One region of the Streptomyces sp. NPDC048483 genome, then DNA from elsewhere that is predicted to be linked to it. Evidence: riboswitches for the same ligand, from Rfam matches in the RefSeq annotation. Region 1 holds a riboswitch; each other region holds the start of a gene.

What was found. Region 1 has a riboswitch for cyclic di-AMP ahead of AB0D04_RS16760 (M23 family metallopeptidase). Riboswitches for the same ligand answer to the same signal wherever they lie in the genome.
Region 2: it holds a riboswitch for cyclic di-AMP, as region 1 does, so the genes downstream of both, AB0D04_RS12600 (NlpC/P60 family protein) here and AB0D04_RS16760 (M23 family metallopeptidase) in region 1, are expected to answer to the same signal.
Region 3: it holds a riboswitch for cyclic di-AMP, as region 1 does, so the genes downstream of both, AB0D04_RS17575 (NlpC/P60 family protein) here and AB0D04_RS16760 (M23 family metallopeptidase) in region 1, are expected to answer to the same signal.

Annotation. Positions count from the first base shown of each region.
Region 1 covers NZ_JBEZJZ010000027.1:16,326-27,753, reverse strand. The annotation lists gene AB0D04_RS16785 (citrate synthase/methylcitrate synthase) at 1-261, shown strand, start outside; gene AB0D04_RS16780 (CobW family GTP-binding protein) at 446-1,549, shown strand; gene AB0D04_RS16775 (DNA topoisomerase IV subunit A) at 1,734-4,181, opposite strand; gene AB0D04_RS16770 (pitrilysin family protein) at 4,531-5,883, shown strand; gene AB0D04_RS16765 (pitrilysin family protein) at 5,922-7,289, shown strand; cyclic di-AMP (ydaO/yuaA leader) riboswitch at 7,522-7,677, shown strand; gene AB0D04_RS16760 (M23 family metallopeptidase) at 7,691-8,503, shown strand; gene AB0D04_RS16755 (GntR family transcriptional regulator) at 8,752-9,441, shown strand; gene AB0D04_RS16750 (HPr family phosphocarrier protein) at 9,834-10,115, opposite strand; gene AB0D04_RS16745 (GNAT family N-acetyltransferase) at 10,253-11,428, shown strand, end outside.
Region 2 covers NZ_JBEZJZ010000018.1:60,910-72,337, reverse strand. The annotation lists gene AB0D04_RS12630 (SWIM zinc finger family protein) at 1-1,087, shown strand, start outside; gene AB0D04_RS12625 (DUF5691 domain-containing protein) at 1,151-2,854, shown strand; gene AB0D04_RS12620 (cobalamin B12-binding domain-containing protein) at 2,914-3,372, opposite strand; gene AB0D04_RS12615 (alpha/beta fold hydrolase) at 3,676-4,503, shown strand; gene AB0D04_RS12610 (M23 family metallopeptidase) at 4,727-6,448, shown strand; gene pcrA (DNA helicase PcrA) at 6,473-8,938, opposite strand; cyclic di-AMP (ydaO/yuaA leader) riboswitch at 9,153-9,337, shown strand; gene AB0D04_RS12600 (NlpC/P60 family protein) at 9,345-10,505, shown strand; gene AB0D04_RS12595 (hypothetical protein) at 10,675-11,028, opposite strand; gene AB0D04_RS12590 (C40 family peptidase) at 11,248-11,428, shown strand, end outside.
Region 3 covers NZ_JBEZJZ010000029.1:25,327-33,775, reverse strand. The annotation lists gene bioD (dethiobiotin synthase) at 1-523, opposite strand, end outside; gene AB0D04_RS17605 (adenosylmethionine--8-amino-7-oxononanoate transaminase) at 554-1,861, opposite strand; gene bioB (biotin synthase BioB) at 1,854-2,987, opposite strand; gene AB0D04_RS17595 (8-amino-7-oxononanoate synthase) at 3,157-4,371, shown strand; gene AB0D04_RS17590 (ATP-binding protein) at 4,558-4,986, shown strand; gene AB0D04_RS17585 (LysR family transcriptional regulator) at 4,998-5,915, opposite strand; gene AB0D04_RS17580 (LysE family translocator) at 6,002-6,673, shown strand; gene AB0D04_RS17575 (NlpC/P60 family protein) at 6,788-7,261, opposite strand; cyclic di-AMP (ydaO/yuaA leader) riboswitch at 7,265-7,453, opposite strand; gene AB0D04_RS17570 (hypothetical protein) at 7,746-8,054, opposite strand; gene AB0D04_RS17565 (ATP-dependent Clp protease proteolytic subunit) at 8,061-8,449, opposite strand, start outside.

The sequences.
Region 1 (11,428 bases):
GTGGAGGCAAGGGTCGAGGCGCTGCTGGCCGAGCTCAAGCCAGGACGTGAGCTGCACACGAACGTGGAGTTCTACGCCGGCGTCGTCATGGAGCTGTGCGGGCTGCCGCGCGAGATGTTCACGCCCACCTTCTGCGCGGCCCGCATCGTCGGCTGGAGCGCCAACATCCTGGAGCAGGCCGAGGACTCGAAGATCATCCGGCCGGCGGCCCGGTACGTCGGTCCGCCCCCGCCGCAGCCGGTGCCCGATATCGCGCCCTGACGGCTGCCCTACGCCAAGCGGGAGAGCGGGGACGGGGGAGGCCTGCTGCTGGACAAGTCGGCAGCCGGACGGACGTCGGTGGCGCAGGGGCGACCTCAGGGTGCGCAGGAGGGGTTCCGTTACGATCGGCAGCTCGTCCGCCGCCGGTCCGTGCGGCTCGCCACCCGCACCATGGAGGCGCCCCTTGGCCACGCAACAGATCCCGGTCGTCGTGCTCGCGGGCTTTCTCGGGTCGGGCAAGACCACCCTCCTCAACCACCTGCTCGGCGCCGGCGCCGGTACCCGTATTGGTGCCATCGTCAATGACTTCGGCAGCATCGAGATCGACGCGATGACCGTCGCCGGGCAGGTGGACTCAATGGTCTCGCTCGGTAACGGCTGCCTGTGCTGCGCGGTCGACAGCAGCGACCTCGACACCTATCTGGAGCGGCTGGCCCGCCCCGCCGCCCGTATTGATGTCATCGTCATCGAGGCGAGCGGGCTGGCCGAGCCCGAGGAAGTCATCAGGATGATCCTCGCCAGCGAGAACGACCGGATTGTCTACGGCGGGCTGATCGAGGTCGTCGACGCGGCCGAGTTCGCGGTCACCCGCACCCGGCATCCCGAACTCGACCGGCACATGCGTATCGCGGATCTTGTGGTGCTCAACAAGGCCGACCGGATCGCGGACGCTGCGCGCCAGGAGCTCATGGACACACTCGCCGACCTTGCGCCGGGCCGGCCCGTGGTCTGCACGGCGTACGGGCGCATCGATCCGGAGCTGTTCTTCGACCGTGGGGTGGGAGAGGACCTCGATGCAGCCGTCAGGCAGTTGTCGTTCGAGGATCTGCTGCGGGAGAGCGGTGCGGGCTCGGCCGCAGGTCCCGATCACGCGCACGAGGCGCACCACGGCCATGACCACGGTCCTGGCGAGCCCTGCGGTCACCTCCACGCCGCCTACCAGAGCGTGGAGTTCACCTCGTCGGAGCCGATGAATCCGCATCGACTTATGGGTTTTCTTGATGACCGGCCCACCGGCCTCTACCGCATCAAGGGCTTTGTTCACTTCGATGTCCCGGGCAGCCGACAGAAGTTCACTGTGCACGCTGTCGGCGACTTCCTCCGCTTCTACCCCTCGCCGTGGGGCCGTGACGAGGAGCGCAGTACTCAACTCGTCCTGATCGGCAGCCGGATCGACGCGGCGGCGGTGCGGAAAGAGCTGGCGACGTGCCGTGACGGTGCTCCGCGGGAGGCCTCCGAGCACAGCATGTGGGGCGTCCTGCGCTATGTGGCCTCCCGCGAGGAGTAGCTACGGGCCAAGGGCGCCGCAGGCCGTGGGGCACCGGCTACGAACCGCAGACCGCATCCCCAAGCCCCACAGCCACCACCCCCACACCCACCCACCACCCCCACAGCCACCCACCCACACTGCTCCACCAAGCAAACCGGCCGGCCCCAAAGGACCGGCCGGCCGCCCAACGAACAAGATCCGCTTACACCGGCCCCGCCAGCGCCGCCACCGGCTTCGTCAGCGGAACACCCGAGCCGTCCCGGCGCGGATCCACCTCCGGCAGCTGGACCGGGGCGCCCTTGGCGTCCGCCGCCCGTACCGGTGCCGCGACGGTCCACGCCGTGGTCAGGCAGTCCTCGCCCTTGAGGAACCGCTGGCAGCGCACGCCGCCCGTCGCCCGGCCCTTGCGCGGGTACTGGTCGAACGGGGTGAGCTTGGCCGTGGCCACCGAGTCGTCCAGCGTGCCGTGCGAGCCGGCGACCGTGAACACCATGGCGTCGGAGGCTGGATCGACCGCGGCGAACGCGATCACCTTCGCGCCCTCGCTCAGCTTGATGCCCGCCATGCCGCCCGCGGGCCTCCCCTGCGGCCGTACCTGGGACGCCGGATAGCGCAGCAGCTGCGCCTCGCTGGAGATGAAGACCAGGTCCTCGTCACCGGTACGCAGCTCCGCCGCGCCCACGATGCGGTCGCCGTCCTTGAGGGTGATGACCTCCAGCTCGTCCTTGTTGGACGGGTAGTCGGGCACCACCCGCTTGACGACGCCCTGCTCCGTGCCGAGTGCCAGACCGGGCGAGGACTCGTCCAGTGTGATCAGGCAGATCAGTTCCTCGCCGTCCTGGAGGGTCAGGAACTCCGAGATCTGCGCGCCACCGGCGAGACTGGGTGCCGCGGCCGTCTCCGGCAGCTGAGGAAGATCGATCACCGGGATCCGCAGCAGCCGCCCGGTGGACGTCACCGCGCCGACCTCGCCGCGGGTCGTGGCCGGCACGGCCGAGAGGATCACGTCGTGCTTGACCCGCTTGGCCTCCGCGTCGAACGGCAACTCCCCGGTGACCGTACGTGCGAGCAGCCCCGTCGAGGACAGCAGCACCCGGCACGGGTCGTCGGAGACCTGCAGCGGCACCGCACCGACAGTGGTGCCCGACGACTCCAGCAGGACCGTCCGCCGGTCCGTGCCGTACTTCTTGGCGACCGCGGCCAGCTCGCCGGAGACCAGCTTGCGCAGCTCGGCGTCCGACTCCAGGATCTGCGTCAGCTTCTCGATCTCCTCCTTGAGCCGATCCCGCTCGGACTCCAGCTCGATACGGTCGAATTTGGTCAGCCGGCGCAGCGGCGTGTCCAGGATGTACTGCGTCTGGATGTCGCTCAGCGAGAACCGCTCGATCAGCCGCTCCTTGGCCTGGGCGCTGTTCTCGCTGGAGCGGATGAGGCGGATGACCTCGTCGATGTCCACCAGCGCCGTCAGCAGGCCCTCGACCAGGTGGAGACGGTCGCGCCGCTTGCCGCGCCGGAACTCGCTGCGCCGGCGCACCACATCGAAGCGGTGGTCGACGTAGACCTCCAGCAGCTCCTTGAGGCCCAGCGTCAGCGGCTGGCCGTCCACCAGGGCGACGTTGTTGATGCCGAAGGACTCCTCCATCGGCGTGAGCTTGTAGAGCTGCTCCAGGACGGCCTCGGGGTTGAAGCCGTTCTTGACCTCGATGACCAGCCGCAGGCCGTGCTTGCGGTCGGTCAGGTCCTTGACGTCCGCGATGCCCTGCAGCTTTTTCGAGCCGACCAGGTCCTTGATCTTGGAGATGACCTTCTCGGGGCCGACGGTGAAGGGGAGTTCGGTGACGATCAGTCCCTTGCGGCGGGCCGTGACGGTCTCCACAGTGACCGTGGCGCGGATCTTGAAGGTGCCACGGCCCTTCTCGTACGCGTCCCGTACGCCGCCCAGGCCCACGATCCGGCCACCGGTGGGCAGATCGGGGCCCGGTACGAAGCGCATCAGGGTGTCGAGATCGGCGTTCGGGTGCTTGATCAGGTGGCGGGCGGCGGCGATGACCTCGCCCAGGTTGTGCGGCGGCATGTTGGTCGCCATGCCGACCGCGATGCCGGACGTGCCGTTGACCAGGAGGTTGGGATACGCGGCGGGGAGGGCGACCGGCTCTCGTTCCTGGCCGTCGTAGTTCGGCGCGAAATCGACGGTGTCCTCGTCGATGGACTCCGTCATCAGGGACGTCGCCGACGCCATCCGGCACTCGGTGTAACGCATCGCGGCCGGCGGGTCGTCATTGCCCAGCGAGCCGAAGTTGCCGTGGCCGTCCACCAGCGGCAGCCGCATCGAGAACGGCTGTGCCATCCGCACCAGCGCGTCGTAGATGGACGCGTCGCCGTGCGGGTGGAGCTTACCCATCACCTCGCCGACGACCCGGGCGCACTTGACGTACGAGCGGTCGGGCCGCACGCCCATCTCGTTCATCTGGTACAGGATGCGGCGGTGCACGGGCTTGAGACCGTCGCGGGCGTCCGGCAGGGCGCGGGAGTAGATGACCGAATACGCGTACTCGAGGAAGGAACCCTGCATCTCGTCGACGACGTCGATGTCGAGGATCCTCTCCTCGAAGTCGTCCGGCGGCGGGGTCTTCGTGCTGCGGCGGGCCATCGCGGCTGCGGCTCCTTCTGCTGCGTCTACTGCCGATGTGGGATCAACAATGCCGGGTCGGTCAACACTGTCGGGGTCGACCGGAACCGCCGGTCGACCGGATGTCGGATCGGCCGGCCGGCGCATCGATGTGCCGACGGACCGACGTGTGAGTCTGCCTGAGTCTGACGCGGACCATTGTGGACCGCCCCACTGACAACGCCGACCGCGACTCCCCTTTCGGCTCCCGGGGCGGCCGCGTAACGCCCTCCGTACGGGTCCGCTCGTCCGGGAACTTCGCCAGATGTCGGCGCGGTTGCATAGAGTGACAGGACTTCCTCGCAAGCGGATCGAAGGGACGTACATGCCCATGGGTCACACGGCCACAGAACAAGCCGGCTCCGGCGGCCTGACAGCGACCGAGCACCGGCTCGCCAACGGCCTGCGCGTGGTGCTCTCCGAAGACCACCTGACCCCGGTTGCGGCGGTGTGCCTGTGGTACGACGTCGGCTCCCGCCACGAGGTCAAGGGCCGTACGGGCCTGGCGCACCTCTTCGAGCACCTGATGTTCCAGGGGTCAGCCCAGGTGACGGGCAATGGCCACTTCGAGCTCGTCCAGGGCGCCGGCGGATCGTTGAACGGCACCACGAGCTTCGAGCGCACCAACTACTTCGAGACCATGCCCGCACATGAGCTCGAGCTCGCCCTCTGGCTGGAGGCGGACCGGATGGGCTCGCTGCTGGCCGCGCTCGACGACGAGTCCATGGAGAACCAGCGCGACGTCGTCAAGAACGAGCGCCGCCAGCGCTACGACAACGTCCCCTACGGCACGGCCTTCGAGAAGCTGACGGCCATGGTGTACCCGGACGGCCACCCGTACCACCACACCCCCATCGGGTCGATGGCCGACCTGGACGCGGCCTCCCTGGAGGACGCGCGGGCGTTCTTCGGTACGTACTACGCGCCCAACAACGCCGTCCTGTCGGTCGTCGGGGACATCGACCCCGAGCAGACGCTCGCCTGGATCGAGAAGTACTTCGGCTCGATCCCCTCGCACGACGGCAAGCAGCCGCCGCGCGACGGCACGCTGCCCGAGGTCATCGGCGGCCAGCTGCGCGAGGTCGTCGAGGAGGAAGTGCCCTCCCGCGCCCTGATGGCGGCCTACCGCCTGCCGCACGACGGCACCCGTGAGGCGGACGCCGCAGACCTCGCACTGACCGTCCTGGGCGGCGGCGAGTCCTCCCGGCTCTACAACCGCCTGGTACGCCGCGACCGCACCGCCGTCGCCGCCGGCTTCGGTCTGCTGCGGCTGGCCGGGGCGCCCTCGCTGGGCTGGCTGGACGTGAAGACGTCCGGCGGCGTGGAGGTCCCCGACATCGAGCGCGCCGTCGACGAGGAGCTGGCCCGCTTCGCCGAGGAGGGGCCCAGCCCGGAGGAGATGGAGCGCGCGCAGGCCCAGTTGGAGCGCGAATGGCTGGACCGCCTGGCCACGGTCAGCGGCCGCGCCGACGAACTGTGCCGCTTCGCCGTCCTGTTCGGCGACCCGCAGCTCGCGCTGAGCGCCGTCCATCGCGTCCTGGACATCACCCCCCAGGAGGTGCAGGAGGTCGCCAAGGCCCGGCTGCGCCCCGACAACCGCGCGGTGCTCGTCTATGAGCCCACCGAGCCGACCGCCCCGGCCGACCCGGCCGCCGACACCGAGAACGAGGAGGCGGACCGGTGAGCGACTCCACCACCCGCGCAGACTCCGCCACGCCCGCCATGGACTTCCACCCCCAGCCCCAGGGCGGCGCGCCCAAGCCCTGGGCCTTCCCGGCCCCCGAGCGCTTCCGACTCGCCAACGGGCTCACCCTGCTGACCAGTGACCGCCCCGGCCAGCAGGTCGTCGCCGTCGAGATCAACCTCGTCGCCCCTCTGGAGGCCGAGCCCGAGGGCCTGGACGGCATCGCCACGATCATGGCGCGCGGCCTGTCCGAGGGCACCGACAAGCACAACGCCGAGGAGTTCGCCGCCGAGCTGGAGCGCTGCGGCGCCACCCTGGACGCGCACGCCGACCACCCCGGCCTCCGGGTCTCCCTCGAGGTGCCGGCATCCCGGCTGCCCCGCGCGCTCGGCCTGCTCGCCGACGCACTGCGCGCCCCCGGCTTCCCGGACAGCGAGATCGAGCGCCTGGTACGCAACCGCCTCGACGAGATCCCGCACGAGCTCGCCAACCCGGCGCGGCGTGCCGCGATGGCGCTGTCCAAGGAGCTGTTCCCGGCCACCTCCCGGATGTCGCGGCCCCGCCAGGGCACCGAGGAGACCATCGAGCGCATCGACGCCGCGGCCGTACGCGCCTTCTACGACGCCCATGTACGGCCCGCCACGGCCACCGCCGTCATCGTCGGTGACTTCACCGGCGTCGACCTGGAAGCGGCGCTCGCCGACACCCTCGGCGCCTGGACCGGCTCCACCGCCGAGCCGCTCAAGGCCTCGGCGATCACCGCCGACGACACCGGCCGCGTGGTGATCGTGGACCGCCCCGGAGCCGTCCAGACGCAGCTGCTGATCGGCCGCATCGGCGCCGACCGGCACGACCGGATCTGGCCCGCTCAGGTGCTCGGCACGTACTGCCTGGGCGGCACGCTCACCTCCCGGCTGGACCGGGTGCTGCGCGAGGAGAAGGGCTACACCTACGGGGTGCGGGCCTTCGGCCAGGTGCTGCGCTCGTCCGCCGACGGGAGCGGCGCCGCGATGCTCGCGATCAGCGGGTCGGTGGACACCGCATCCACCAGGCCGGCCCTCGAGGACCTCTGGAAGGTGCTGCGGACCCTTGCGGCAGAGGGGCTGACGGACGCCGAGCGGGATGTCGCGGTGCAGAACCTGGTCGGGGTCGCGCCGCTGAAGTACGAGACCGCGGCGGCCGTCGCGGGCACGCTCGCCGACCAGGTGGAGCAGGACCTCCCGGACGACTTCCAGGCGCAGTTGTACGCCCGGCTCGCCGAGACCGGGACGGTCGAGGCGACCGCGGCCGCCGTCAACGCCTTCCCCATGGACCGGCTGGTGACGGTCCTGGTGGGTGACGCCGCGCAGATCGCCGAGCCCGTCAGGGAACTCGGCATCGGCAAGGTGACGGTCGTCAGCGGCTGAGAAAACCCGTTGTCTGACCGCTGGTCAGGCATGGATGGGTCATATATCGACAAGGCGGCTCCCGTGGTGCACCTTCGCCACGGGAGTCGCTGTATGTCCGGAATGGTGTGGCTGGTTGCCCGATGCCCCTGTGGCGTACGGCACAAAGAGCCGGTTCTGTTTGCCGATTGAAAGATGTCCCGATTAGCGTCGGTCCGGCTGTTCGTCACAAGTCCGCCACAACAGTGGCACCGGACAGTCATCGCCGAGTCCCCGTACGGCGCGAGCCAGGGGAGCCGGGGACCCACACGTCCCCTGGGGTGAATCGGACTCCTCTCCGGAGGAGCCCGTAGGAGACCTTCCTGCTCCGAACCCGTCAGCTAACCCGGTAGGCGACAAGGGAGGAAAGGACAAGCCAGCACATGGCGTTCACCCGTGCCACCGGGAAACATCGTGGTGCGAGCCGCACGGCTCGTACGACCCGCAAGATCGCCGGGATAGCCACCCTCGCGGCCACCGGCGTCGTCGCCTCCGTCGCCTCCCCGGCGATGGCCGCCACCAGTGAGGCGCACGTCGAGGACACCGGTCTGCAGCAGGCCGTCGTGATGGGCGACGAGCTCGCCAGCCGCGTCGAGGCGCAGGCCGACGCGCAGCAGGCGGCCGCCGAGGCCGCCGCCGCGCAGGCGAAGGCCGAGGCCGCGGCGAAGAAGGCGGCCGAAGAGGCGCAGCGGCTCGCCGAGGCCGCCAAGAAGAAGGCCGAGGCGAAGGCCAAGGAGGAGCGGGAGGCCAAGGAGCGCGCGGCCCGCGAGGCGGAGCGCAAGCGCCTGAACGCCTTTGTCGCCCCCGTCGCCGGCTCCTACGTCTCCACCGGCTACAAGGCCTCCAGCAGCCTGTGGTCCTCCGGCAGCCACACCGGCATCGACTTCCACGCGGCCACCGGCACCTCCGTCCACGCCGTCGGCTCGGGCACCGTCGTTGAGGCCGGCTGGGGCGGCTCGTACGGCAACAACATCGTGATCAAGATGCACGACGGGACGTACACCCAGTACGGCCACCTGTCGTCCATCGGGGTCTCGGTCGGCCAGACCGTCACCCCCGGCCAGCAGATAGGCCTCTCCGGTGCCACCGGCAACGTCACCGGCCCGCACCTCCACTTCGAGGCCCGCACCGGCCCCGACTACGGCTCGGACATCGACCCGATCGCGTACCTGCGTTCGCACGGCGTCGGCGTCTGACGCTCCGCGCGCCCAGGTGAAGCCCCGGCCATCGGCCGGGGCTTCCGCGTATCCGGCGGGCGGCAGGCGCCGGGCCGTCCGGGGCCGTGGCGGACCATGACGGACCCGTGGCGGACCATGACGGACCCATGGCCAAAAAATATCCATGAATTACCGGAGGCCGTCGGAAAAACCGTTCCGGTCGAATAGAGTCACACAAAACTCGCCGATCGGCGGGTTTCCCGGGGATTACGGCGGAGGCACGGACGATGCGAGGCCATCTTTCCGCGCATGCGGTGTGCACGGCGATTCGCGATGACATTGTCTCCGGTGCGCTCGCACCGGGGAGCCGGCTGATCGAGGAAATTCTCGCAGCCCGCTACGGCGTCTCCAGAGTTCCGGTCCGCGAGGCGCTGCGCACCCTGCAGTCCGAGGGCTTCGTCACCACCCGCCACCATGCGGGCGCCTGTGTCGCCGAGCCCACCGAGCAGGAAGCGGCCGATCTCCTGGACATCCGCGCCCTGTTGGAGCCGCTGGGCGCCGCCCGGGCCGCCGCCCGCCGCAGCCCCGCCCACCTGAAGGTGCTGCGCGGTCTCGTGCGGCTCGGCCGCGAACGGGCCCGGCACGGTCACCCCGCCGATGTGCGCCAACTGGACGGCTGGTTCCACGAGACGCTCGCCCAGGCGGCCGGCAGCCCCAGCCTGACGGCGCTGCTCACCCAGCTACGGCGCAAGATCGAGTGGATGTACGTCGTGGAACTGCCCGCGCGCGCCGCCGAGTCGTGGGACGAACACGGCGCGGTGCTGGACGCGGTGGCCCGCGGAGACGCGGAACGGGCCCGCGCCCTGATGGCGGCTCATATCGAACGTTCCCTCCCGGCGCACCGGCTGCGCCACCCCGCCGCGCCCGCGGTGAGGGACGCGAAACGGCCCGTCAACACGGGGCGTGCCCGCAATTAACATGCGGGCTGTATACAAAGGGGCGGGTAATGGGCGGGGCAATGGTTCCCGATGATCGGGGACCGGTATTTCTGCGCCTCATTTCCGGGGCCGGAGTAATTTGCACCCCGGGATTTCGGCGTGCCCGTACGGTGAATTCGGTCCGGATGGTTTCCTGCGGCGCCGCTTCACGCAAAGAAATGCCCCGCAGCGAATGGCCCCCGTGGCGAATCACCCCGGTCCGCACACCGGAATCGCCACGCACAACAACCACGCGCAGCAACCACCCACAGCCGTCACCCACAACAAGCCCCCGATGCAGCCCCCACCACAAAACGGCCCCGCGGCGGCGACCGTTTCCGGTCACCGCGGCGGGGCCGCGGACAGAGGAGAGCAGGGGCACCCCGACGGCGTCAGACCGTCTCGGGGAGCTCCTCCAGGCCCTCGGCGACGAGCTTCGCCAGGCGGTCGAGCGCGGCCTCGGCGCCCTCGGCGTCGGAGGCCAGCACGATCTCCTCGCCACCCTGGGCGCCCAGGCTCAGGACCGCGAGCATGGAGGCCGCGTTGACGGGGTTGCCATCGGCCTTGGCGATCGTCATCGGGATGCCGGCCGCGGTGGCCGCCCGGACGAAGATCGAGGCGGGGCGGGCGTGCAGGCCCTCGGCCCAGCCGACATTGACGCGGCGCTCAGCCATGGTGGTGCCCTTCAAGTCGGGTGACTGTTGTCTAGACCATTCTCTCACGCTGCCGGGAATGCTCCGGCAGCCCTGCGTTGTGGCAGAGGGTACGCATGCCGTGCCGGTTGTCGGTGCCCCGCCGTACGCTTGTCCGCATGCAGACGCAGCCGGACCACGCGTACCCGACCCACTGGGAAGCCGACGTGGTGCTGCGCGACGGCGGCACGGCGCAGATCCGTCCCATCACCCCTGACGACGCCGAGCGCCTGGTCTCGTTCTACGAGCAGGTATCGGACGAGTCGAAGTACTACCGCTTCTTCGCGCCCTACCCGCGTCTGTCCGACCGTGATGTCCACCGGTTCACCCACCACGACTACGTCGACCGGGTAGGCCTCGCCGCCACCGTGGGCGGCGAGTTCATCGCCACGGTCCGCTACGACCGGATCAACGACCAGGGGCTGCCCGCCAAGGACCCCGAGGACGACCAGGCCGAGGTCGCCTTCCTGGTGCAGGACGCCCATCAGGGCCGAGGCGTCGCCTCCGCCCTCCTGGAGCACATCGCGGCCGTCGCCCGCGAGCGCGGCATCCGCCGGTTCGCCGCCGAGGTGCTGCCCGCGAACTCCAAGATGATCAAGGTGTTCACGGACGCCGGCTACACCCAGAAGCGCACCTTCGAAGACGGCGTGGTCCGGCTGGAATTCGACCTCGAACCGACCGAGCAGTCCATGGCCGTGATGCGCGGCCGCGAGCAGCGCGCCGAGGCCCGATCCGTCCAGCGGCTGCTCGCCCCGGGGTCGGTCGCCGTCATCGGGGCGGGACGCGCCCCCGGCGGCGTCGGCCGCTCCGCCCTGCGCAACCTCCTCGACTCCGGCTTCACCGGCCGCGCCCACGCCGTCAACCACGCCTTCCCCGAGGGCATGGACCGCCTCGAGCCCGAAGGCGTACCCGCCGTCCGCTCGCTGCGGGAGATCCCCGACCCGGTCGATCTGGCGGTCATCGCCGTCCCCGCGGCCCGTGTCCCCGACGTGGTCCGCGACTGCGGCGAACACGGCGTCCAGGGCGTGCTGATCCTCTCCTCCGGTTACGCCGAGGCGGGCCCCGAGGGCCGCGAGCGGCAGCGCGCCCTGCTCCGTCAGGCCCGCTCGTACGGCATGCGGCTCATCGGGCCCAACGCCTTCGGCATGATCAACACCGCCCCGGCCGTCCGGCTGAACGCCTCTCTGGCGCCACAGATGCCCGGTGCGGGCCACATCGGCCTGTTCACCCAGTCCGGCGCGATCGGCATCGCGCTGCTCAGCGGGCTGCATGCGCGCGGCCCCGGTGAGGGCGGC
Region 2 (11,428 bases), on a different contig from region 1:
GCCGCCGCAGTGGGCGGGCGAGTGGCTGGCCGGGCGCCGGGAGAAGAGCGAGCGGGCGGCGGGCACGGCGGCCGGGGGCAGCGCTGCGGCGCGTACGCCGGCCGACCCGGAGGCCGCCAAGCGGCGGGCGGAGCGCCGGCTCCAGCGGATCGGCGCGGGCGCCACGGAGCTGGAGCGGCGACTGGAGGACCTGCTGCGCACGGGCCTGGCCGCGGCCGAGGGGGCCGGCGGGGGCACCTCCGTCGAGAACGGGGGAGGGTCCTGGGACGAGACAGCGGCGCGCATGGTCGACGCCCAGGCGCCCGGACTTGCCGCACGCGTACGGGAGTTGGGTTCTACAGTGGCCTCCGGGGCGGACTGGCCGTCCCGGCTGCTGGAGGAGTGCGCCCTGCTCCACCTCCTCGACCAGGGCTTCCTGGGGCGGGAGCGGCTGCCGGCCCCGCTCGCCGCGACGGTGCGCTCGCGGGTCGGCCTCACCACGGAGGCCGCGGATCTGCTGACCGGCCCCGATGCGGCGACGGTCCGGGACCGCTGGCTGGTACTCGCCCAACAGGACAGCGACGACGGCAAGTTGATTACCCGCCGCATCCACCTCCGCGGCGAACGGACCGGCCGGATGGCCTTGCATCTCTCCTTCGGCGGACAGGGGCGCCTGCTGGACCTGGCCCTGCCGCCCGGTCTGGTCCTCGATGCGGACCTGGCCTACTACCCGGGTGCCCGCCCGCTGCGCGCCGCCCTGGGCGAGCGGCACGCCCCGGCGGCCCCCGGCCCGGTGCCGCCCGGTTGCGGCATCGACGCCGCCCTGGCCGCGTACGGCGACGCGCTGCGCGACGACCCCTGGCTGGACTCCTGGCCGGTGGTTCTCGCCGATGTCACCCCGGTTCCGCCGCGGGACGGCACGGGCTGGCAACTGGCCGACACGGACGGGGAGTCGGCGCTTCCGCTCGACCCGCGGAGTCTGGGCCGTACGGGCCTGTGGCGGCTGGCCGCGATATCGGGCGGCGCTCCGATCACGGTCTTCGGCGAATGCGGCCACCGCGGATTCCTGCCGCTGACCGCCTGGGACCCCACCCCGGTGTCCCTGTGACACGGCCACCGGCCAGGCCGCCGACGCCACCCCCATCCGCCGCCCGACTCTAGGAGAGACCCCATGACGAACGCCCCCTCCACCACCGCCGCCTGGGAGGACCTGGTGAGCGCCGCCCTGCTCGGGACGGAGCGGCGCACGCCACCGGTGCCACTGCGGGCCGGCCAGAGCCCGGCGGCCGCGCTGCTGGACGCGGCCGCCGTGAGCACGGTCCGCCGCCGCGCCGCGCTGCGCCCCGCCCTGGCCGGTGAGCGGCCCGCCGCCGCCCCGGCCGACCCGCGGCCCCCGCTGCCGCCCGCCGCTCGGCGCCGGCTGTCCCTGCTGCTCGCCGACCGCGGCGGCACCGGCGGCGGCAGCCGTCGCGGCACCGCCCCCGACCTCACCGAGCTGCTGCCCCAGTGGCTCACCGCCGCCGAGGAGTACGGCTACCGCGCCCCCGGCGCGCTGCTGCCCGCACTCCTGGACACCGCCCGCGCCCGTACGGACCTGCGGCCCGCCGCGCTCGCCCTGGCGGGTCCGCGCGCCGTGTGGCTGGCCCGGCTCAACGACGACTGGAAGTTCGCGCTCCGCGGCACCGCCGGCCCGGCGGCCGTGCCCGGCGAGGGAGGTACCGCCCGCACAGGGGCGTCCCCCCGCGCCGCGGAGAGCGGGAGAGACCCCGAGGGCGTACGGCGCCTGTGGGAGGAGGGCCTGTTCGCCGAGCGGGTCACCCTGCTGACGGCGCTGCGCCGCCGCGACCCGGCCGCCGGCCTCGACCTCCTCGACAGCACCTGGGCCACCGAGCGCGCCGAGGACCGTCTGATGTTCCTCGACTCGCTGCGCGAGGGGCTCTCCACGGCGGACGAACCCTTCCTGGAAGAGGCGCTGTCCGACCGCAGCCGCAATGTCCGCGCCACGGCCGCCGAGCTGCTCTCCGCGCTGCCCGGCTCCGCGCTCGCCGCCCGGATGGCGGAGCGCGCCCGCGCCTGCATCGGCCTGGACCGGACCCCCGCACCAGTGATCACCGTCGAGGCACCGCAGGAGTGCGATGCGGGGATGCAGCGGGACGGCGTGGTGCTCAAGCCGCCGTCCGGGCGGGGCCAGGGCGCCTGGTGGCTGAGCCAGTTGACGGAAGCGGCCCCTCTGGACAGCTGGCGCGACATGTTCGACGGCCGGCCGCCGGCGGAGATCATCGCCCTGCCGGTGGCCGACAACTGGCGGACGGAGCTGCACGACGCCTGGTGCCGCGCCGCGGTGCGCCAGCGGGACGCCGGCTGGGCGCGGGCCCTGCTGGGCGCGCCCGCCACCCCCGCCCAGGCCACCGAGGTGGCACCGGCCGGCTCGTCCCGAGACCTGGCCAAGCTGCTGACCGTACTGCCCGAGGACGAACGCGCCGCATGGGTGGCGGAGTTCATCGCCGCGCACGGCCTCTCGGACGCCTTCCGAATGCTCGGCGTCTGCGCGGTTCCCTGGGCCGAGCCACTGGGCCGGTCGGTCGTCGACGCGCTGGACATCGCCCGGGACGCGGGCAGCTACCCCTGGAGCTTCAGCGGGGTGATGGGCCTGGCCGAACGCTGCCTGGACCCGGCCGCCGCGGACCGTCTCGACATGCTCACCGCCGTCACGGACGAGCCGGAAGGCGCCTCCCCGGGCGCCGGCGGCTACTGGTCCGAGGCCTTCCAGCGCCTGGTCGGCACCCTGCGCCTGCGCGCCACCATGCACGCCGAACTCACCGGTTCCGCCACCCCGGCCACGGAGGCCGACGAGCCCGCCCGGCCCACCTCATGACCGCTCACCGGCCCCGGGGCCCGCTGCCTCACGCGGCCCCCGTACGTCCTCCGCTCGGCTCAGACCGCCGCCGACCGCACATTGGCGTTGACCCACTCCACGATGGAGGTCGTCGTCGCGCCCGGCGTGAAGATCTCCGCGACGCCCTGCGCCTTGAGCGGGGCGATGTCCGCCTCCGGGATGATGCCGCCGCCGAAGACCTTGATGTCCGCCGCGTCGCGCTCCTCCAGCAGGGCGATCACCTTCGCGAAGAGCGTGTTGTGCGCGCCGGAGAGGATCGACAGCCCGATCGCGTCGGCGTCCTCCTGAATGGCGGTGTCGACGATCTGCTCCGGGGTCTGGTGCAGACCGGTGTAGATGACCTCCATACCGGCGTCGCGCAGCGCCCGCGCGATCACCTTCGCGCCCCGGTCGTGACCGTCCAGCCCCGGCTTGGCCACCACGACCCGGATCGGCCCCGGCCTGCCCGCCGTGCCCTGGCTCTGCGCTTGCGCTCCGTCGTGCCGAGCCACACTCATCACTGCCTCCAAGCCAAGTACGGCACGCGCCGGGCGGTGCCGCCGAGCCGACAATCGATCGCGCGGCCACGATCGGCGGCCACGAGCGTGAACGAACGTTATCTCCAGCATCGCGTACCCAGCCGTTTCGTGACATCCGGCGAGGGGGAAATCACATCTGGGACACGTTCGCCAGGCGCCGCGTCCCTTGTGTCGCACAGCCACGGGACGGCGCAGTGCGCACGGGGACGGGCGCACGGGAAGCCGCAGCCGGGCCACCGCGCCGTTGAGCGCGCCTCCCGCATGCCCTTCGGGAGGTCGATCATGCAGGCCCCTCTCCCCGCCCGCCTCTCCTCCCTCCCGCTCCTTGTGCGCAGCACCGTCGTGGACCTCGCGGTCCTCGCCGGCCATCTGCTGCTCTACCCCACCGGCATCTCCCAGGAGCAGCCCATCCCGCACCCCACACCCGCCGCATCCGGGGCCGAAGCCCCACCGCTCCTCCCGACGGAAGGCCGCGCGCACCCTCCCGTCCTCCTGCTCCACGGCTTCATCGACAACCGCTCGGTCTTCGTCCTGCTGCGCCGCGCGCTGCGCCGGCACGGCTGGCGCCACCTGGAAGCGCTCAACTACTCCCCGCTGACCTGCGATCTCCGTAAGGCGGCCGAGCTGCTCGGCCGCCATGTGGAAGGGGTGTGTGCCCGGACCGGTCACCGCCGGGTGGACATCGTGGGCCACAGCCTCGGCGGGCTCATCGCCCGATATTACGTCCAGCGCCTCGGCGGCGACGCCCGCGTGCGCATGGTGATCACGCTCGGCACCCCGCACTGCGGCACCCGTTTCGCGCCCCTGATGTCGGCGCACCCGATCGTCCGGCAGATGCGGCCGGATTCCGAGGTGATAGCCGAGCTGTCGCTTCCGGCGCCGAATTGCCTGACGCGCTTCGTCGCATTCTGGAGCGAGGCGGACCAGGTGATGGTGCCTGCCGGGACGGCCCGGATCGATCACCCCGATCTGCTCGCGCACAACGCGCATGTCTCCGGTGTCGGACATCTCGCGCTACCGGTCAACGGCACCGTCGCGGCCGGAATACGCGAGGCATTGACGTCGGCGCGGGGCATGGAAGGCAGAGAAAACGCCATCTCAGTGGCCTGAATGCATCGCACGCCACGCCGCGGCGGCCCGCTTTCGCGACCCGACCTTGTCTTTTTCTCGAACAAACCTCGAACGGGGCGCCAAGAACTCGCATGCGGGCTCCCGAAAGGCGGCCAAATGCCCCTTCTCGTCGAGTCGGAAACCTGTAGAAGATTGTCGCCGTCACGTACCGCCGGGTACAGTCGCCGCTAATTCTCCTGCTGCCGAGGCGAAAGAGAAGTTGGTGAACGACCGTCACCCATCGGGCTACCCGGCCTACGACTCCCACGCGCAGCAGCACCCCGCGCCCGGCTACGGCGAGTATGGCGACGGCGACCCGCTCTTCGGCTCACTCCCCGGCTCGCACGACACGAGCCCGTACGGCACGGGCGGGTACGAAACGGGTCAATACGACGCGGCCCCGTACGACACGGGCGGCTACACCTACGGCACCGGTACGTATGACGCAGGTACGTATGACGCAGGTGCCTACGAGACCGGCAGCTATCAGACGACCGGCACGTACGCCGCGCCCACAACCACGTACGACCACACCGGGGCCTACGACACCGGCAGCTACGCAACAACGGGCAGCTACACCGCAGATGGCTATGCCACCGGTACGTATGACAGCGGCTCGTATGACACCGGCGCGTATGACACCGGCACCTATGGGGGCTACGACCCGTACGCCCACACCACGGACGAGAACGCCGGCTCCGAGCAGTACCGGCAACACGATCAGTACCCGCAGTACGACCAGTACGAGCAGCCCGCGTACGGCACCGGCACCTACGACACCGGCAGTTACGACACCGGTCAGTACGCCACCGGCGCATACGACACCGCCGGCCACGACGCCACCGCGATCTGGTCCACCGCCGACCAGAACCTGATCGCCGACATCCCGGCGCAGGCCGGCCCGCCGGCGTACGAGACCGTCGCGTACGAGGCAGCCGAGTACGACGCCTCCGGGTACGACACCGCTGAGTACAACACCGCTGAGTACGGCACCTCCGATTACGGCACTGCCGAGTACGACGCTGCCGATGTCGAACCCCCCCGGTTCGAGGCCGACTCCCCCACCCGCCTCTCCGACCCCACCGACGACCCGACCGACGACGCCACCTCCGTGGCCGACGCCATGACCCAGGCGATGCCGGTCACCGCCCCGGCCCCCGCCGCGCGGCGGGTCGCGGGGCCGGCGGCCGGGAAGCCCGTACGGGGCCGGGGCCGTCGCCGTACGGCCAAGCGCTCGGCGCTGCTGACCGTGGCCGTGCCCTCGGTGGCCGCCATGGGAGTGTGCGCCGCCGCGGCCGCCTCCGTCACCGGGTTCGTCGGGGACGACAAGAAGGACGACAAGCCCGCCCAGGCCATGGGAGACGCCGGGTCGGTCAAGGCGTCCGCGGCGAACAAGAAGCTCGACACCCAGCTCGCCGGACTCAGCGCGGACGCCCGGGACTTCGGCGACCGCGCGAACCGCACCCAGGAGCGCATCGACCTCAAGCAGCGCCAGGCCCTCGAGAAGAAGCGCGCCGCCGACGAGGCGGCCCGCAAGGAGGCCCTGCGGCCCAAGTTCGTGCTGCCGGTCACCGACCACGGGCTGAGCGCGCTCTTCGGCCAGGCCGGCGTGAACTGGATGTCCGTACACACCGGGATCGACTTCCCGGTCAGCTACGGCACCCCGGTCATGGCCGCCACCGACGGCACCGTACGCACCCAGTGGAACTCCGCCTACGGCAACATGGCGATCGTGACGGCGGCCGACGGCACGGAGACCTGGTACTGCCACCTGAGCAGCACCAAGATCCGTTCCGGGTCGGTCAAGGCCGGTGACCAGATTGCCTATTCGGGCAACTCCGGCAACTCCACCGGCCCGCATCTGCACTTCGAGGTACGGCCCGGTGGCGACTCGGCGATAGACCCGCTGCCGTGGCTGCGCAGCCACGGCCTCGATCCGAACTGACCGCCGCCCACCCCTGTTACGGCGTTACAGCTTCTCCACCGGCGCATACCGCAGCAGCAGCCGCTTCGGCTTCTCGCCGCCGAAGTCGATGGTCGCCTCGGCGTTGTCGCCGCTGCCCTGCACCCCGACGACGGTGCCCAGGCCGAAGCTGTCGTGGGTGACGCGGTCGCCGACGGCCAGCGCGACCACCTGCCGGTCCGTGGCGCGCCGCGTCGCGAAGCCGCTGGGGCCCTTCGAGCGGGCCGACGACAGTGAGGCGCCGATTCCCCCGCCGACACCGCCACGCGACGAGAGCCCACCCATCGAGGCGGACGGCGTCGCGGGTCCCGTCCGCTTCCACTCCACGTAGTCGTCCGGGATCTCCTCCAGGAACCGGGAGGGCGGGTTGTACGAGGGCTGGCCCCAGGCGCTGCGCATCGTCGAGCGGGTGACATAGAGCCGCTCGCGGGCGCGGGTGATGCCGACATACGCCAGCCGGCGCTCCTCCTCCAGCTCCTTGGTCTGGCCCAGCGCGCGCATATGCGGGAAGACGCCGTCCTCCATGCCGGTGAGGAAGACGACCGGGAACTCCAGGCCCTTTGCGGTGTGCAGCGTCATGAGGGTGATCACGCCGCTGCCCTCCTCGTCCTCGTCCGGGATCTGGTCGGAGTCGGCGACCAGCGCGACCTGCTCCAGGAAGTCGGAGAGCGTGCCCGGGTTGTCCTCGCCCCGCTCCTGCTCGAACTCCAGGGCCACGGAGGCGAGTTCCTGGAGGTTCTCGATCCGGGTCTCGTCCTGGGGGTCGGTGGAGGACTGGAGCTCGGCGAGGTAGCCCGTACGCTCCAGGATGGCCTCCAGGATCGTGGCGGGCCCGGCGCCGGACTCCACGATCGTGCGCAGCTCCTCCATCAGGACGTTGAAGCGCTTGACGGCGTTGGCGGAGCGGGCGGCCATGCCGTACGCCTCGTCGACGCGGCGCAGCGCCTGCGGGAAGGTGATCTTCTCGCGGGAGGAGAGGGCGTCGATCATGGCTTCGGCGCGCTCGCCGATGCCGCGCTTGGGGACGTTGAGGATGCGGCGCAGCGGGACGGTGTCCTCGGGGTTGGCGAGCACCCGCAGATATGCGAGGACGTCGCGGACCTCCTTGCGCTCATAGAAGCGCACACCGCCGACGACCTTGTACGGGAGCCCTACCCGGATGAAGATCTCTTCGAAGACGCGGGACTGGGCGTTGGTGCGGTAGAAGACGGCGACATCGCCGGCCCTGGCGTCGCCCGCGTCCGTCAGCCGGTCGATCTCGTCGGCGGCGAACTGGGCCTCGTCGTGCTCGGTGTCCGCGACATAGCCGGTGATCCTGGGGCCGGCGCCGGCGTCCGTCCAGAGGTTCTTGGGGCGGCGGTTCTCGTTGCGCTCGATGACGGCGTTGGCGGCCGAGAGGATCGTCTGCGAGGAGCGGTAGTTCTGCTCCAGCAGGATCGTGGTCGCGTCCGGGTAGTCCTCCTCGAACTGGAGGATGTTGCGGATGGTGGCGCCGCGGAAGGCGTAGATCGACTGGTCGGCGTCACCGACGACGCACAGCTCGGCAGCGGGGATGTCGGGCGTGCCCGCGCCGACCAGCTCGCGGACGAGGGTGTACTGGGCGTGGTTGGTGTCCTGGTACTCGTCGACGAGGACGTGCCGGAAGCGGCGGCGGTAGTGCTCGGCGACATCCGGGAAGGCCTGGAGCAGATTGACCGTGGTCATGATGATGTCGTCGAAGTCCAGGGCGTTGGCCTCGCGCAGCCGTGCCTGGTACATCGCATACGCCTCGGCCAGGGTCTTCTCGAAGCCGTCGGCGGCCGTGCCGGCGAAGGTCTCCTCGTCGATGAGCTCGTTCTTGAGGTTGGAGATCTTCGCGCTGAAGGACTTGGGCGGGAAGCGCTTGGGGTCCAGGTCGAGGTCGCGGCAGACCAGGGCCATCAGGCGCTTGGAGTCGGCGGCGTCGTAGATCGAGAAGGAGGAGGTGAAGCCCAGCTTCTTGCTCTCCCGGCGCAGGATCCGTACGCAGGCGCTGTGGAAGGTGGAGACCCACATGGCGTGGGCGCGGGGCCCGACCAGCTCCTCCACGCGCTCCTTCATCTCACCCGCGGCCTTGTTGGTGAAGGTGATCGCGAGGATCTGGCCGGGGTGGACATGGCGCTCGGCGAGCAGATACGCGATGCGGTGGGTGAGCACCCGGGTCTTGCCGGAGCCGGCGCCCGCGACGATCAGCAGCGGGCCGCCGGTGTGCATCACGGCGGCCTTCTGCTCGTCGTTGAGCCCCTCGAGAAGCGCCGCCGGGTCGAGGGGCGGGCGGGCGGCGCCGTCGCGGTAGTACGCCTCCCTGGGCACGGGCGCGTCGAACTTCCCGTCGAAGAGATCGGCGGGGATCTCCTCCGGGACCGGGCCGTGGTCGTCCTCGGGCGGTGGCGGGGGCTCCTCGCCCTTGGGGCCGAGGTCCGCCAGGAAGCTGTCGTCAAAGAGGCTGCTCATCGCCCACCGAGTCTAGGCCGCCGCACCGACAGTCGGCCCCGCCCTCTCCAGATCGGGCACCCGGCGGCTCCGGATACCGCAGCGTTTTCCGGCCTTCCGAAAAAGGTCACGAAAAGGTTTCGGGCATATCGAACATCAGCCTTCACAGGAGCCACACGAGTTGGCTACCGTGCCTGCTCGGGTAGCCCGTTTCCCCGCGAACGACCGTCCGCACGGGCCGCCTGCGCCGAGTCCGGCCCTGCCACCAGGCACCCGGAGCCGGGGACCCACCAGCACCACCGGGGTGAATCGACCGGTGCGGCCGCCAGCGGCGGACGTACCGACCGTAGGGCAAGCCTTCCGTCAGCGACACCGCCCGAACCCGACAGCTAACCCGGTAGGCGGTCCACGGAAGGAGTCGCCGGCCTTGGCGTCGCATCGCAAGCCGCGCACCCGCGTTCTCACCACGTCCGGAAGCCGTACGGCGGCCGGGCTCACCACCGCCGCCCTCGCCTCGGTCACGCTGCTCTCGCAGTCCGCCGACGCCGCCCCCAGGGCACCCAGGCCTTCCATCGAAGAGGTCAAGCAGAAGGTCGACGGGCTCTACCGTCAGGCCGAAGTGGCCACCCAGAAGTACAACGCAGCCAAGGAGAGCGCCGACCGGCAGCGCGCCACCGTCAACCATCTGCTCGACGCCGCGGCCAAGCGCGCGGAGAAGATGAACGAGTCCCGGCGCGAACTGGGCACGTTCGCCTCGGCGCAGTACCGCACCGGCGGCATGAATCCGACGACGCAGCTGATGCTCGCCAAGGACCCGCAGGAATTCTTCGACCGTACGCATCTGATGGAGCGGCTGACCGGTCGGCAGCAGCAGGCGGTCGCCAACTATCAGGAGCAGCAGGCGGCGGCCGCCCAGCAGCGGGCCGAGGCGAGCCGGAGCCTGGAGCGGCTCCAGACGTCGAAGGCCTCCCTGGAGGAGTCCAAGCGGTCCGTCCAGGGCAAGCTGGCCGAGGCCCGGCAGCTGCTGTCCCGGCTGACCGCGCAGGAGAAGGCGCGGCTGGCGGAGCTGGAGCGCCAGAAGGAGGCGGCGGCCAAGCGCAAGGCCGAGGAGGAGGCGCGCAAGCAGCAGGAGCGCGAGCGCCAGCGGCAGCACGACGACGACGGCTCGACCGGCGGCCAGACCGGCGGCGACACCGGAGGCCAGACCGGCGGCGGGTCCACCGACGACGGCTCGTACTCCACCAAGGCCGAGAAGGTCCTCGCCTTCGCCCGCGCGCAGATGGGCAAGCCGTACGTCTGGGGCGCGACCGGTCCCAACTCCTACGACTGCTCGGGCCTGACCCAGGCGGCGTGGAAGGCGGCCGGCGTCGATCTGCCGCGGACGACCTGGGACCAGGTCAAGGTCGGCCAGCGGGTCGCGACCGGCGACCTCAAGCCCGGCGACCTGGTGTTCTTCTACAGCGACATCAGCCACGTCGGCATATACATAGGCGACGGCAAGATGATCCACGCCCCCAAGCCGGGCGCCAACGTCCGGGTGGAGTCGATCTACTACATGCCGATCTACGGGAACGTCCGCCCGGCCTGACCCGGCCCGTTCCCCAAAAGGCCACCCCCCACGGCCACCCCCCACACGCCACCGCGCGGCCGTCCTTTCATCGGGACGACCGCGCGGTGAGCTGTATGTACGGGAGGCACAGGCAGTACGTGAGGCACGGGCAGTACGGGAGGCACGGGCCGGTACGGGCGCCGGGGCCTCAGGTCCAGAGCACCGCGATGAAGATGTTGGCCACCGTGAGCCCGCCGACGGCGCCGAAGAGCGGCTTGGCGACCGTCTCCTCGTCCCGCTTGACGTAGACCAGGGCGAGGATCACCACCAGGACGGCCATCTTGATGCCGATCTTGATGTTGTTGAGGGTGTGGTCCTGGGCCTGATTGAGCCCGACCAGCACGATGCCGGTGACCAGCATCGTCAGCGCGCCGTGCAGCATGGCCGGCACAAAGCGCGCGGTGCCCGCGCTCATCGCCTTCATCTGGGTGAGGAAGCCGCCCAGGAGGGAGGCGATGCCGACGATGTGCAGGCCGACGAAGATATTGGTTACTACGTCCATAGTGCGGGATCGTATCCACCGCATAGCACGCACCTTCCGGCAGGGCGCCCGTAATCGCCGCATCGGTCACGGCAGGCACCTTGCGACCCAGTGGACGGCGGCCGCACGGTCAGTCACCCATCACCCCCGGTCGAAAGCCGCCAATTCCGGGCAACTGGGCGCAACGCCGTGACCCGCAGGTTTAGCGTCCTCGGGTCGGCCCGGCCCGTAGGGAAGGAAGTGACGGCCCCAGTGGCGTCGCACCGCAAGACCAAGCAGCACCCGCTGGCCCTCGCCGGCGGCTCCCGCACCGGCCGTACGGCCGCCACGCTGGCCCTGGCGGGCGCCGCCGGCGCCACCGCCTTCGACGGCACCGGCCAGGCCGCTCCCCGCCCCACCCCCGCCCAGGTCAAGGGCCGGG
Region 3 (8,449 bases), on a different contig from region 1:
CGGCGGGCCAGCTGCCGACGACGACGCCGGGGCAGTGGAGGCCGTACGCGCGCAGGGCCAGCGCGGTCAGGGCGGTGGCATTGAGGGTGCCGAGGCCCGCCTGAACGACCACCAGGACCGAGGCCCTGGCCAGGCGGGCGGCGTCGGCGAGGGTGTGGCCGTCGGCGTCGAAGCGGACGAGGAGGCCGCCGGCGCCCTCGACCAGGACGAGGTCGTGCGAGGCGTCCAGCTTGGCGGCCGCGTCGGCGATGTCGCGGGGGAGCACCGGGGGCAGACCGGCCCGGGAGGCGGCCGTGGCGGGCGCCAACGGTTCGGGATAGCGGGCGAGTTCGACGGTGGTGACCGGACCGGCCAGCCGCTCGACCTCCGCCGCATCACCCGTCCCGTCGGCGGTCACCCCGGTCTGCGCCGGCTTGAGCACCGCCACCGAGCGGCCCTGCGCGAGCGCCGAGGCGGCGATCGCGGCCGTGGTCACGGTCTTGCCGATCTCCGTGCCCGTGCCCGTCACGAACAGCACCGACATCTTTTCGCCTCTCCTCTTGAGCTTCGGCCGTCAGCCTTCGCGCGCCGCGGCGCACACCGCGGCGCAGATGCGCGCCACATCGTCGTCACCGGTGATGTACGGCGGCATCGTGTAGATCAGATCCCGGAACGGCCGCAGCCAGACGCCCTCCCGGACCGCCGCCCGGGTCGCGGCCGCCATGTCCACCGCGTGGTCGAGCTGGACGACGCCGATCGCGCCGAGGACGCGCACCTCGCGCACCCCGGGGAGGTCCGCGGCCGCCGCCAGACCGTCCCGCAGCCCGGCCTCGATCCGTTTGACCTCCTGGGCCCAGTCCTGGGAGAGGAGAAGGCCGAGGGAGGCGTCGGCGACCGCCGCGGCGAGCGGATTGCCCATGAAGGTGGGCCCGTGCGCCAGGACGGGGAGCTCGCCCTGGGAGATGCCGTCGGCGACCTCCGATGTGCACAGCGTCGCCGCGAGGGTGAGATAACCGCCGGTCAGGGCCTTGCCGAGACACATGATGTCCGGTGAGATGCCCGCGTGCCCGGCGGCGAAGAGGGCGCCCGTACGGCCGAAGCCGGTGGCGATCTCGTCGAGGACGAGCAGGACGCCGTGCGCGTCGCAGGCCTCCCGCAGCACCCGGAGGTAACCGGGGGAGTGGAAGGACATTCCGCCCGCGCCCTGCACCACCGGCTCGACGATCACCGCCGCCAGCTCCTCGGCGTGGCGGCCGATCAGCTCGCGCAGATGCGCCGCATACGCCTCGTCGGGTGCGGCATCGAAGCCGGCCGGCGGCGCGTCCGCGAAGATCTGACGCGGCAGCACCCCCTGCCACAGCTCGTGCATCCCGCCGTCCGGGTCGCAGACGGACATCGGCTGCCAGGTATCGCCGTGATAGCCGCCCCGCCAGGTCAGCAGCCGCTGTTTGCGCGGCTTGCCGACCGAGCGCCAGTACTGCAGGCACATTTTGACGGCGACCTCGACGGACACCGAGCCGGAGTCGGCGAGGAAGACATGCTGCAGCGGCTCCGGGGTGATGTCGACGAGACGTTTCGCCAGGCGGACGGCGGGCTCATGGGTGAGCCCGCCGAACATCACATGGCTCATCCGCTCCAGCTGGCCGCGCGCGGCGTCGTTGAGCACCGGGTGGTTGTAGCCGTGTACCGCCGACCACCAGGACGACATGCCGTCCACCAGCTCGGTCCGCCCCTCGACGGGCTGCGCCAGCCGCAGCCGGACGCCGGACGCCGACTCCACCAGCAGCGGTTCGGCGCGGCCGGGCATCGGCCCGTACGGATGCCAGACGTGCTGCCGGTCGAGCGCGAGGAGTTCGCCGGGCGTGAGGGCCGGCTCAGGCATTGGGCGGAAGGTCGGTACCGGCGCCGCGGCGGCGTACGGAGACCAGGTCCCGGCGGGTGTCGTCGGAGGGGGGAGCGGAGACCGTGGCGGCCTCGTCGGTCCGGGGGGCGGCCTCGGCTTCCGTACGGTGCTCCGGCAGCGTCGTGGTGTCCGTGCCCTCGACCTCGAACCCGGCGTCCGCGATCATCGCCAGGTCGTCCTTGCCGGCCTGGCCCTCGCTGGTCAGATAGTCGCCGAGGAAGATGGAGTTGACCAGGTGCAGGGCGAGCGGCTGCAGGCTGCGCAGATGCACCTCGCGGCCGCCGGCCAGCCGCACCTCCACATCCGGGCAGACGAACCGGACCATCGCCAGGATGCGCAGCGCGCGCTGCGGGGTGAGGTTCCATTCCTTGGCGAGGGGGGTGCCCTCGAAGGGGATCAGGAAGTTCACCGGAACGGAGTCGGGGTCCAGCTCGCGCAGCGCGAAGACCACGTCGACCAGGGCGGCGTCGCTCTCGCCCATGCCGGCGATCAGTCCGGAGCAGGCGGACATGCCTGCCGCCTGGGCCTGCTGGACGGTGGAGACCCGGTCGGAGAAGTCGTGAGTGGTGCAGATGTCGCCGTAAGTGGCTTCTGAGGTGTTGAGGTTGTGGTTGTACGCATCGGCGCCCGCTTCGCGCAGCCGGCCGGCCTGACCGTCGGAGAGCAGCCCGAGACAGGCGCACACCTCGACGCCCTCGTTCTGCTCCTTGATGGCGGAGATGGTCTCCGAGACGCGGTCCACGTCCTTGTCCGTCGGGCCGCGGCCGCTGGCCACCAGGCACACCCGCTTGGCGCCGCCCGCCACGCCGGCGGCGGCCGCCTTGGAGGCGTCATCGGGCTTGAGCCAGGTGTACTTGAGGATCTCGGCCTTCGACCCCAGCCGCTGGGAGCAGTACGAGCAGTCCTCGGGGCACAGGCCCGACTTGAGGTTGACGAGATAGTTGAGTTTGACCCGCCGCCCGAACCACTGGCGGCGCACCTTTCCGGCCGCGGCCACGACATCGAGCAGTTCGTCATCGGACGTCGCCAGCACGGCGAGCGCCTCTTCGCGGGTCGGCAACTCGCGCCGCAGTCCCTTGTCCACCAGTGTGTTCAGCAGGTCCATGATGGTGATCCTGGCGTACGCCACCGCCCTCGGCCAAGGAGGATTCCCACAACACGGCGGGATCGGGGTGTGTGTATCACCACACCGTGTCCGTGCGGAACGACCGCTAACGTCTATCGACAGCCCACAATCGAGGCCGCGAGACGAGGCCGTGACGACAAGGACGCCGATGCTTCAGGACGCCGCCCCCTCGCCGCTGCGCGACGCCTCGCCCGCGACGCCCGACGAGCCCTCCCGGCGGGCGTCCGGCGCGGCCTTCGACTGGATCGACGAGGCGCGCGCCGCACGCCGGCGCGCCGGACTGGTCCGTACGCTGCGGCCCCGCCCCGCCGACTCCCCGCTGCTGGACCTCGCCGGCAACGACTACCTGGGTCTGGCCCGGCACCCCGAGGTCACCGGCGGCGCGGCGCGCGCCGCCCAGCGGTGGGGCGCCGGCGCGACCGGCTCCCGGCTGGTCACCGGCAGCACCGAGCTGCATGCCCAGCTGGAGGCCGAACTCGCCGCGTTCTGCGGCTTCGAGGCGGCCCTCGTCCTGTCCTCCGGCTACGCCGCCAACCTCGCGGCCGTCACCGCGCTCACCGACGCCGCGACCCTCATCGTTTCTGATGCGGGCAACCACGCTTCCCTGATCGACGGCTGCCGCCTCTCCCGCGCCCGCCGCGAAGTGGCCCCGCACGCCGACCCGGAGGCGGTACGCGCCGCGCTGGCCGGCCACGACGGCCGGGCGCTCGCCGTCACCGACTCGGTGTTCTCCGTCGACGGTGACGCCGCGCCGCTGCGCGCCCTCGCCGAGGCCTGCCGGGCACAGGGCGCCGCCCTCGTCGTCGACGATGCGCACGGCCTGGGGGTCCTGGGCGACGGGGGCCGCGGTGCGGTGGCGGCCGCCGGACTGGCCGGTGACGCCGACGTGGTGACCACCGTGACCCTCTCCAAGGCGCTCGGCTCCCAGGGCGGCGCGGTGCTCGGCCCGGCCCGGGTCATCGAGCATCTGGTCAACACCGCCCGGTCGTTCATCTTCGACACCGGGCTCGCCCCGGCGGCCGTCGGCGGCGCGCTCGCCGCGCTGCGGCTGCTGCGCCGCGAACCCGAGCGCGCCGCCCGTGCCCGCGAGGTCGCCCAGGAGCTGCACGCCCGGCTCACCGCCGCCGGTCTGACGGCGGTACGGCCGGACGCCGCGGTGGTCTCCGTACAGGCGCCCTCCCCGGAGCGGGCGGTCCGCTGGGCGGCCGACTGCCGGGAGGCCGGACTCGCGGTCGGCTGTTTCCGGCCACCGTCCGTACCCGACGGGATCTCCCGGCTGCGGCTCACCGCCCGCGCGGACCTGACGCGCGACCAGGTGGATACGGCGGTCGGTGTGATCACCGCCACCGCGCCGGCGCTCTGAGGTCCCTCCGGGCGCCCAAATACGGTCTCCCGTCGCAGAGTTCACCGCTTCGGGCGACAGAATCCGTACAACTCGGTGGATCGGCCACCACACCATCAGCAACGGTGGCAGCCTGGCGCGCACAGCACCGGTCCGTGGCCGTACGGGACACCCCTGCGGCCACGGCGGAAAAGGGACGGCGTCGCCATGGCAGACCACCAGGAATCCTCACTCACCCTGCCGAGCGTCCCGGCGTCGGTTCCGCTCGCCCGCAGACATGTGCTGGAGGTGCTGGCCGAATGGGGTCTGCCCGCCGACACGGAGACCGCCGACGCCATCCGCCTGATCGTCTCCGAGCTCACCACCAACGCCGTCCAGCACACCTTCGGCCGGTCACCGACCTTCACCGTCGGGCTGCGCCTCGACCGGGACGCGCTGCTGCGGATCGGCGTCACCGACAGCCATCCGCGCCGGCCGCGGCGGCTGCCCGCCGCGGTCCAGCAGGACAACGGCCGGGGCATGGTCATCATCCGCTCCCTCGCCGCGGAGTCCGGGGGCCGGCTGTCGGTCGTGCCCACGGAGTGCGGCGGCAAGACCGTCACCGTGGCGATGCCGTGGACGGCCGGGGTCCACTGAGCCCCCCCGTCTCACGGCGCCGGGGCCCTTCGGGTGAACGCGCCGTGCAGCAGGGCCCGCAGGGTGTCCGCCGCCGGGGTGCCGCCGCCGGTGCGGCAGGCCACCGAGATCGTGCGGTGCAGCGCGGGCGGGTCCAGGTGACGGATCCCCAGCGGGGTCACCGAACCGGTCGCCATCATCTCCGGGACCACCGCCACCCCGAGCCCGGCGCTCACCAGGGCACACACCACGCCGTAGCCCGGTGACTCGCAGCGCACCGCCACACTCGCCCCGGCGTCCGCCAGCGCCGCCTCCACGGCGCGCCGATTGGGATTGGTCGGCGCCATGCTGACCAGCGGCTGGCCGGCCAGCTCGGTCAGCGCCAGCCGCCCGGTGCCCGCCGACAGCGCATGACCGGGGGCCGTGACCAGCACCAGCTCCTCGGTCAGCAGCGGGTCCAGCCGTACCCCGTCCGGCACCGGCACCGCCTCGCCGGGCACATACTCATGCGTCAGTGCCAGATCCACCTCACCGAGCGCCACCGCCGTCATCTCCTGCGGCGGTACGAACTCCGTCACGCTCAGCTCCACGTCCGGGTGCGCCCGCCGGAAGGAACTCAGGGCGGGCGGCAGCAGATGCGTACCGGCCGTCTGGAACGTCCCCACGCGCAGCCGGCCCCCCGACAGCCCGGTCAGCTGGGACAGCTCGTGCCGCGCCAGATCCAGCTCGTCCAGCACCCGCCGCGCCCGGACGAGCAGCAGCTCACCGGCCGCCGTCAGCCGGGCGCCGCGGTGGTGGCGCACCAGCAGCGCCGCACTCGTCTCCCGTTCCAGCTTGGCGAGCTGCTGGGAGAGCGCGGGGGCGGTGTAGCCGAGCCGCTCGGCCGCCCGGGTGATCGAACCGGCTTCCGCCACCGCCACCAGGGCGGCGAGCCGCGTGGGGTCGTACACAGAAGCCACTCCCTTAAGAATCTCTTTAGGCAGACCCAGAAGATCTCCCATACCTATTAAAGGCTCCTTCGGGCGATGCTGCTGTCATGGACGGACAGCTGATGGCATTCACCGGTGTCGCCGCGGGCATGGTCGCCCTGCCGGGCGCGGACTTCGCGGTCGTGGTGCGCAACGCACTCGACTCGCGCCGGGCGGGCGTGGCGACCGCCTTCGGGGTCGCGGGCGGACTGCTGGTGCACACCGCGCTGGCGGTGGCGGGGCTCGCGGCGGTGCTCGTCGCCGTGCCGGCGCTGTTCGAGACCGTTCAACTCCTGGGCGGCGCCTATCTGCTGTATCTCGGCGCCCGTGCCCTGATCTCGGTCGCGCGCCGGCCGTCCGCCTCCCGCGCACCACGGCCCGTCGGTCCCGCGACCGCCGCACCGGCCGAGGAGGCCCACCCCATGGGCCGCCTCGCCACCGCTCGCTGCCTGCGCCAGGGCTTCCTCACCAATGCGCTCAACCCCAAGGCCCCCGTTCTCTTCCTCAGCCTGCTCCCGCAGTTCGTCCCGGCGGGGCAGCCCGCGCTGCCCCGCACCCTGCTGCTCGCGGCCGTCGTCGTCGGCATGGCGGCGGTGTGGTTCCCCGCCGTGGCGCTGCTCGTCGACCGCCTCGGCGCCTGGCTGCGCCGCCCGCGGGTGGCCCGCGCCCTGGAGGCCGCCACCGGAGCGCTGCTGACCGCCCTGGGCGGCATCCTGCTCGCCGAGCTGGTACTCGCCTGAGCCACCGTCGCCCCCGCAGCTCCGCCACCCCCCGTTGATGTCGCAGGGCCCGGTCATTGCTCCAACGTACCCAGGCCCACTGACAATTGACGGAGAACAGTGGATCGCCGCAGCTCAGCCCACCCGTCCGTACCAGACGGCGGAACTCCAGATGCGCTCCAGCCGCACCACCGCGCCCGCCTTCGGCGCATGCCAGATCCGGCCGCTGCCCGCGTAGATGCCGACGTGGTACACGCCGCCGCTCGCGTGGAAGAAGACCAGATCCCCGCTTCTGCGCGCCCCGCGCGAGACATGACTGGTGTCGTTGTACTGCGCGGCGGCGGTACGCGGCAGCGCCTTGCCCGCGTGCTTGAACGAGTACCTCGTCAGCCCCGAGCAGTCGAAGCGGTACGGGCCTTGGGCGCCCCACTGGTAGGGCGAACCCCGCTTGGAGGCCGCGATCCGCAGTGCCTTCGTGGAGACCGCGGCCGCTTCGGCGTCGGGGGTTGCTCCCGGAGTCACGGTGGTGGCCCCGATGGTGACCATCGTGAGGGCCGAGACGGTGCCGGCGCGTGCCAGCAGATGCGGCAGATGCCTGCGCATGCTCATGCGCAACCCTTCGTCAGCCGCCTGCGAAGGGAGACCTGTCGGGTTCGGGCAGGCGAAGATGCCCGGCCGTGCGTACGGCTTCACCCCAAGGAGCCCGTCGGCCTTGCGGGCCGGGGCCCCGTCGTGCTCGGTTCCTCCGCTCCTGCCGATCCAACCGCGTCGACCTGACATCCGGCACGGCGGCAGGATTAGGCGCCCGTCCGGACCGCCCCGTCGAGGTGGCGGGGTCTTGTCGTGGAGGGATCTTTACGCCGTCACCGCCCAAAATCGCGCAAGAAATGCGTTGCGTGACATTGGTCACATTTACACCGATTGGTGACTTATGTCGGATTTTTTGAGGGGTGGGTGGTGGTGGGTGAGGCCGGGACCAGGGCTGAAGCGTCAACTGCCGCATGACGTGCAGGCGCGCTCTGCAACTCGTCGCCCCTCCAAGGCAAGCACGCGTGCTACGCCGTACGGGCGGGTCGGCCGGGGGCGTGTCGTGTCACGGCCCGGGCGGCGGGGGCAGTGCGACGAGCCGGGCCCGGCGCTCGCCGTCCAGCACCCGCAGCGCCCGGGTCAGCGTCCCGGAATGCAGTTCACTCTCGCCGCGGCTGTGCATCAGCGCCAGCGCGTCGCGCAGTTCGGCCGCCTTGCCGACCAGCGCCTGGGCCGCGCGCAGGCCGCTGTAAGTGCCGCCGCTGCGTGCCGGATTGATCCGGCCCAGCAGGTCCAGGACCTCCAAGTACCGGTCGATCACTTCCCCCTCGGCCCGCGTCAGTGCGGGCAGCGGCGGCAGCTCCGGTGGCAGCACCCTCGTTCACCGCGCCCCGGACGAGGCGGCGGACCGCTTGCGGCCGCGGGTGAGCCCGTCGATCAGGCCGTACTCCTGCGCTCCGCGGGCGTCGAAGATCTTGTCGCGCTCGATGTCGACGGCGATCACCTCGCGCGGCTGCCCGGTGTGCCGGGTGAGCAGCTCCTCCAGCTTGTCGCGGGTGCGCAGCAGTTCCGTCGCCTGGATCTGCAGGTCGGTGGCCTGCCCCTGGATCGGCTCGGGGAAGGACGGCTGGTGGATCAGGACCCGCGCGCTGGGCAGGGCCAGCCGCTTTCCCGGTGTCCCGGCGGCCAGGAGGACCGCGGCCGAGGAGGCGGCCTGCCCCAGGCACACCGTCTCGATGTCGCAGGAGACGAACCGCATCGTGTCGTAGA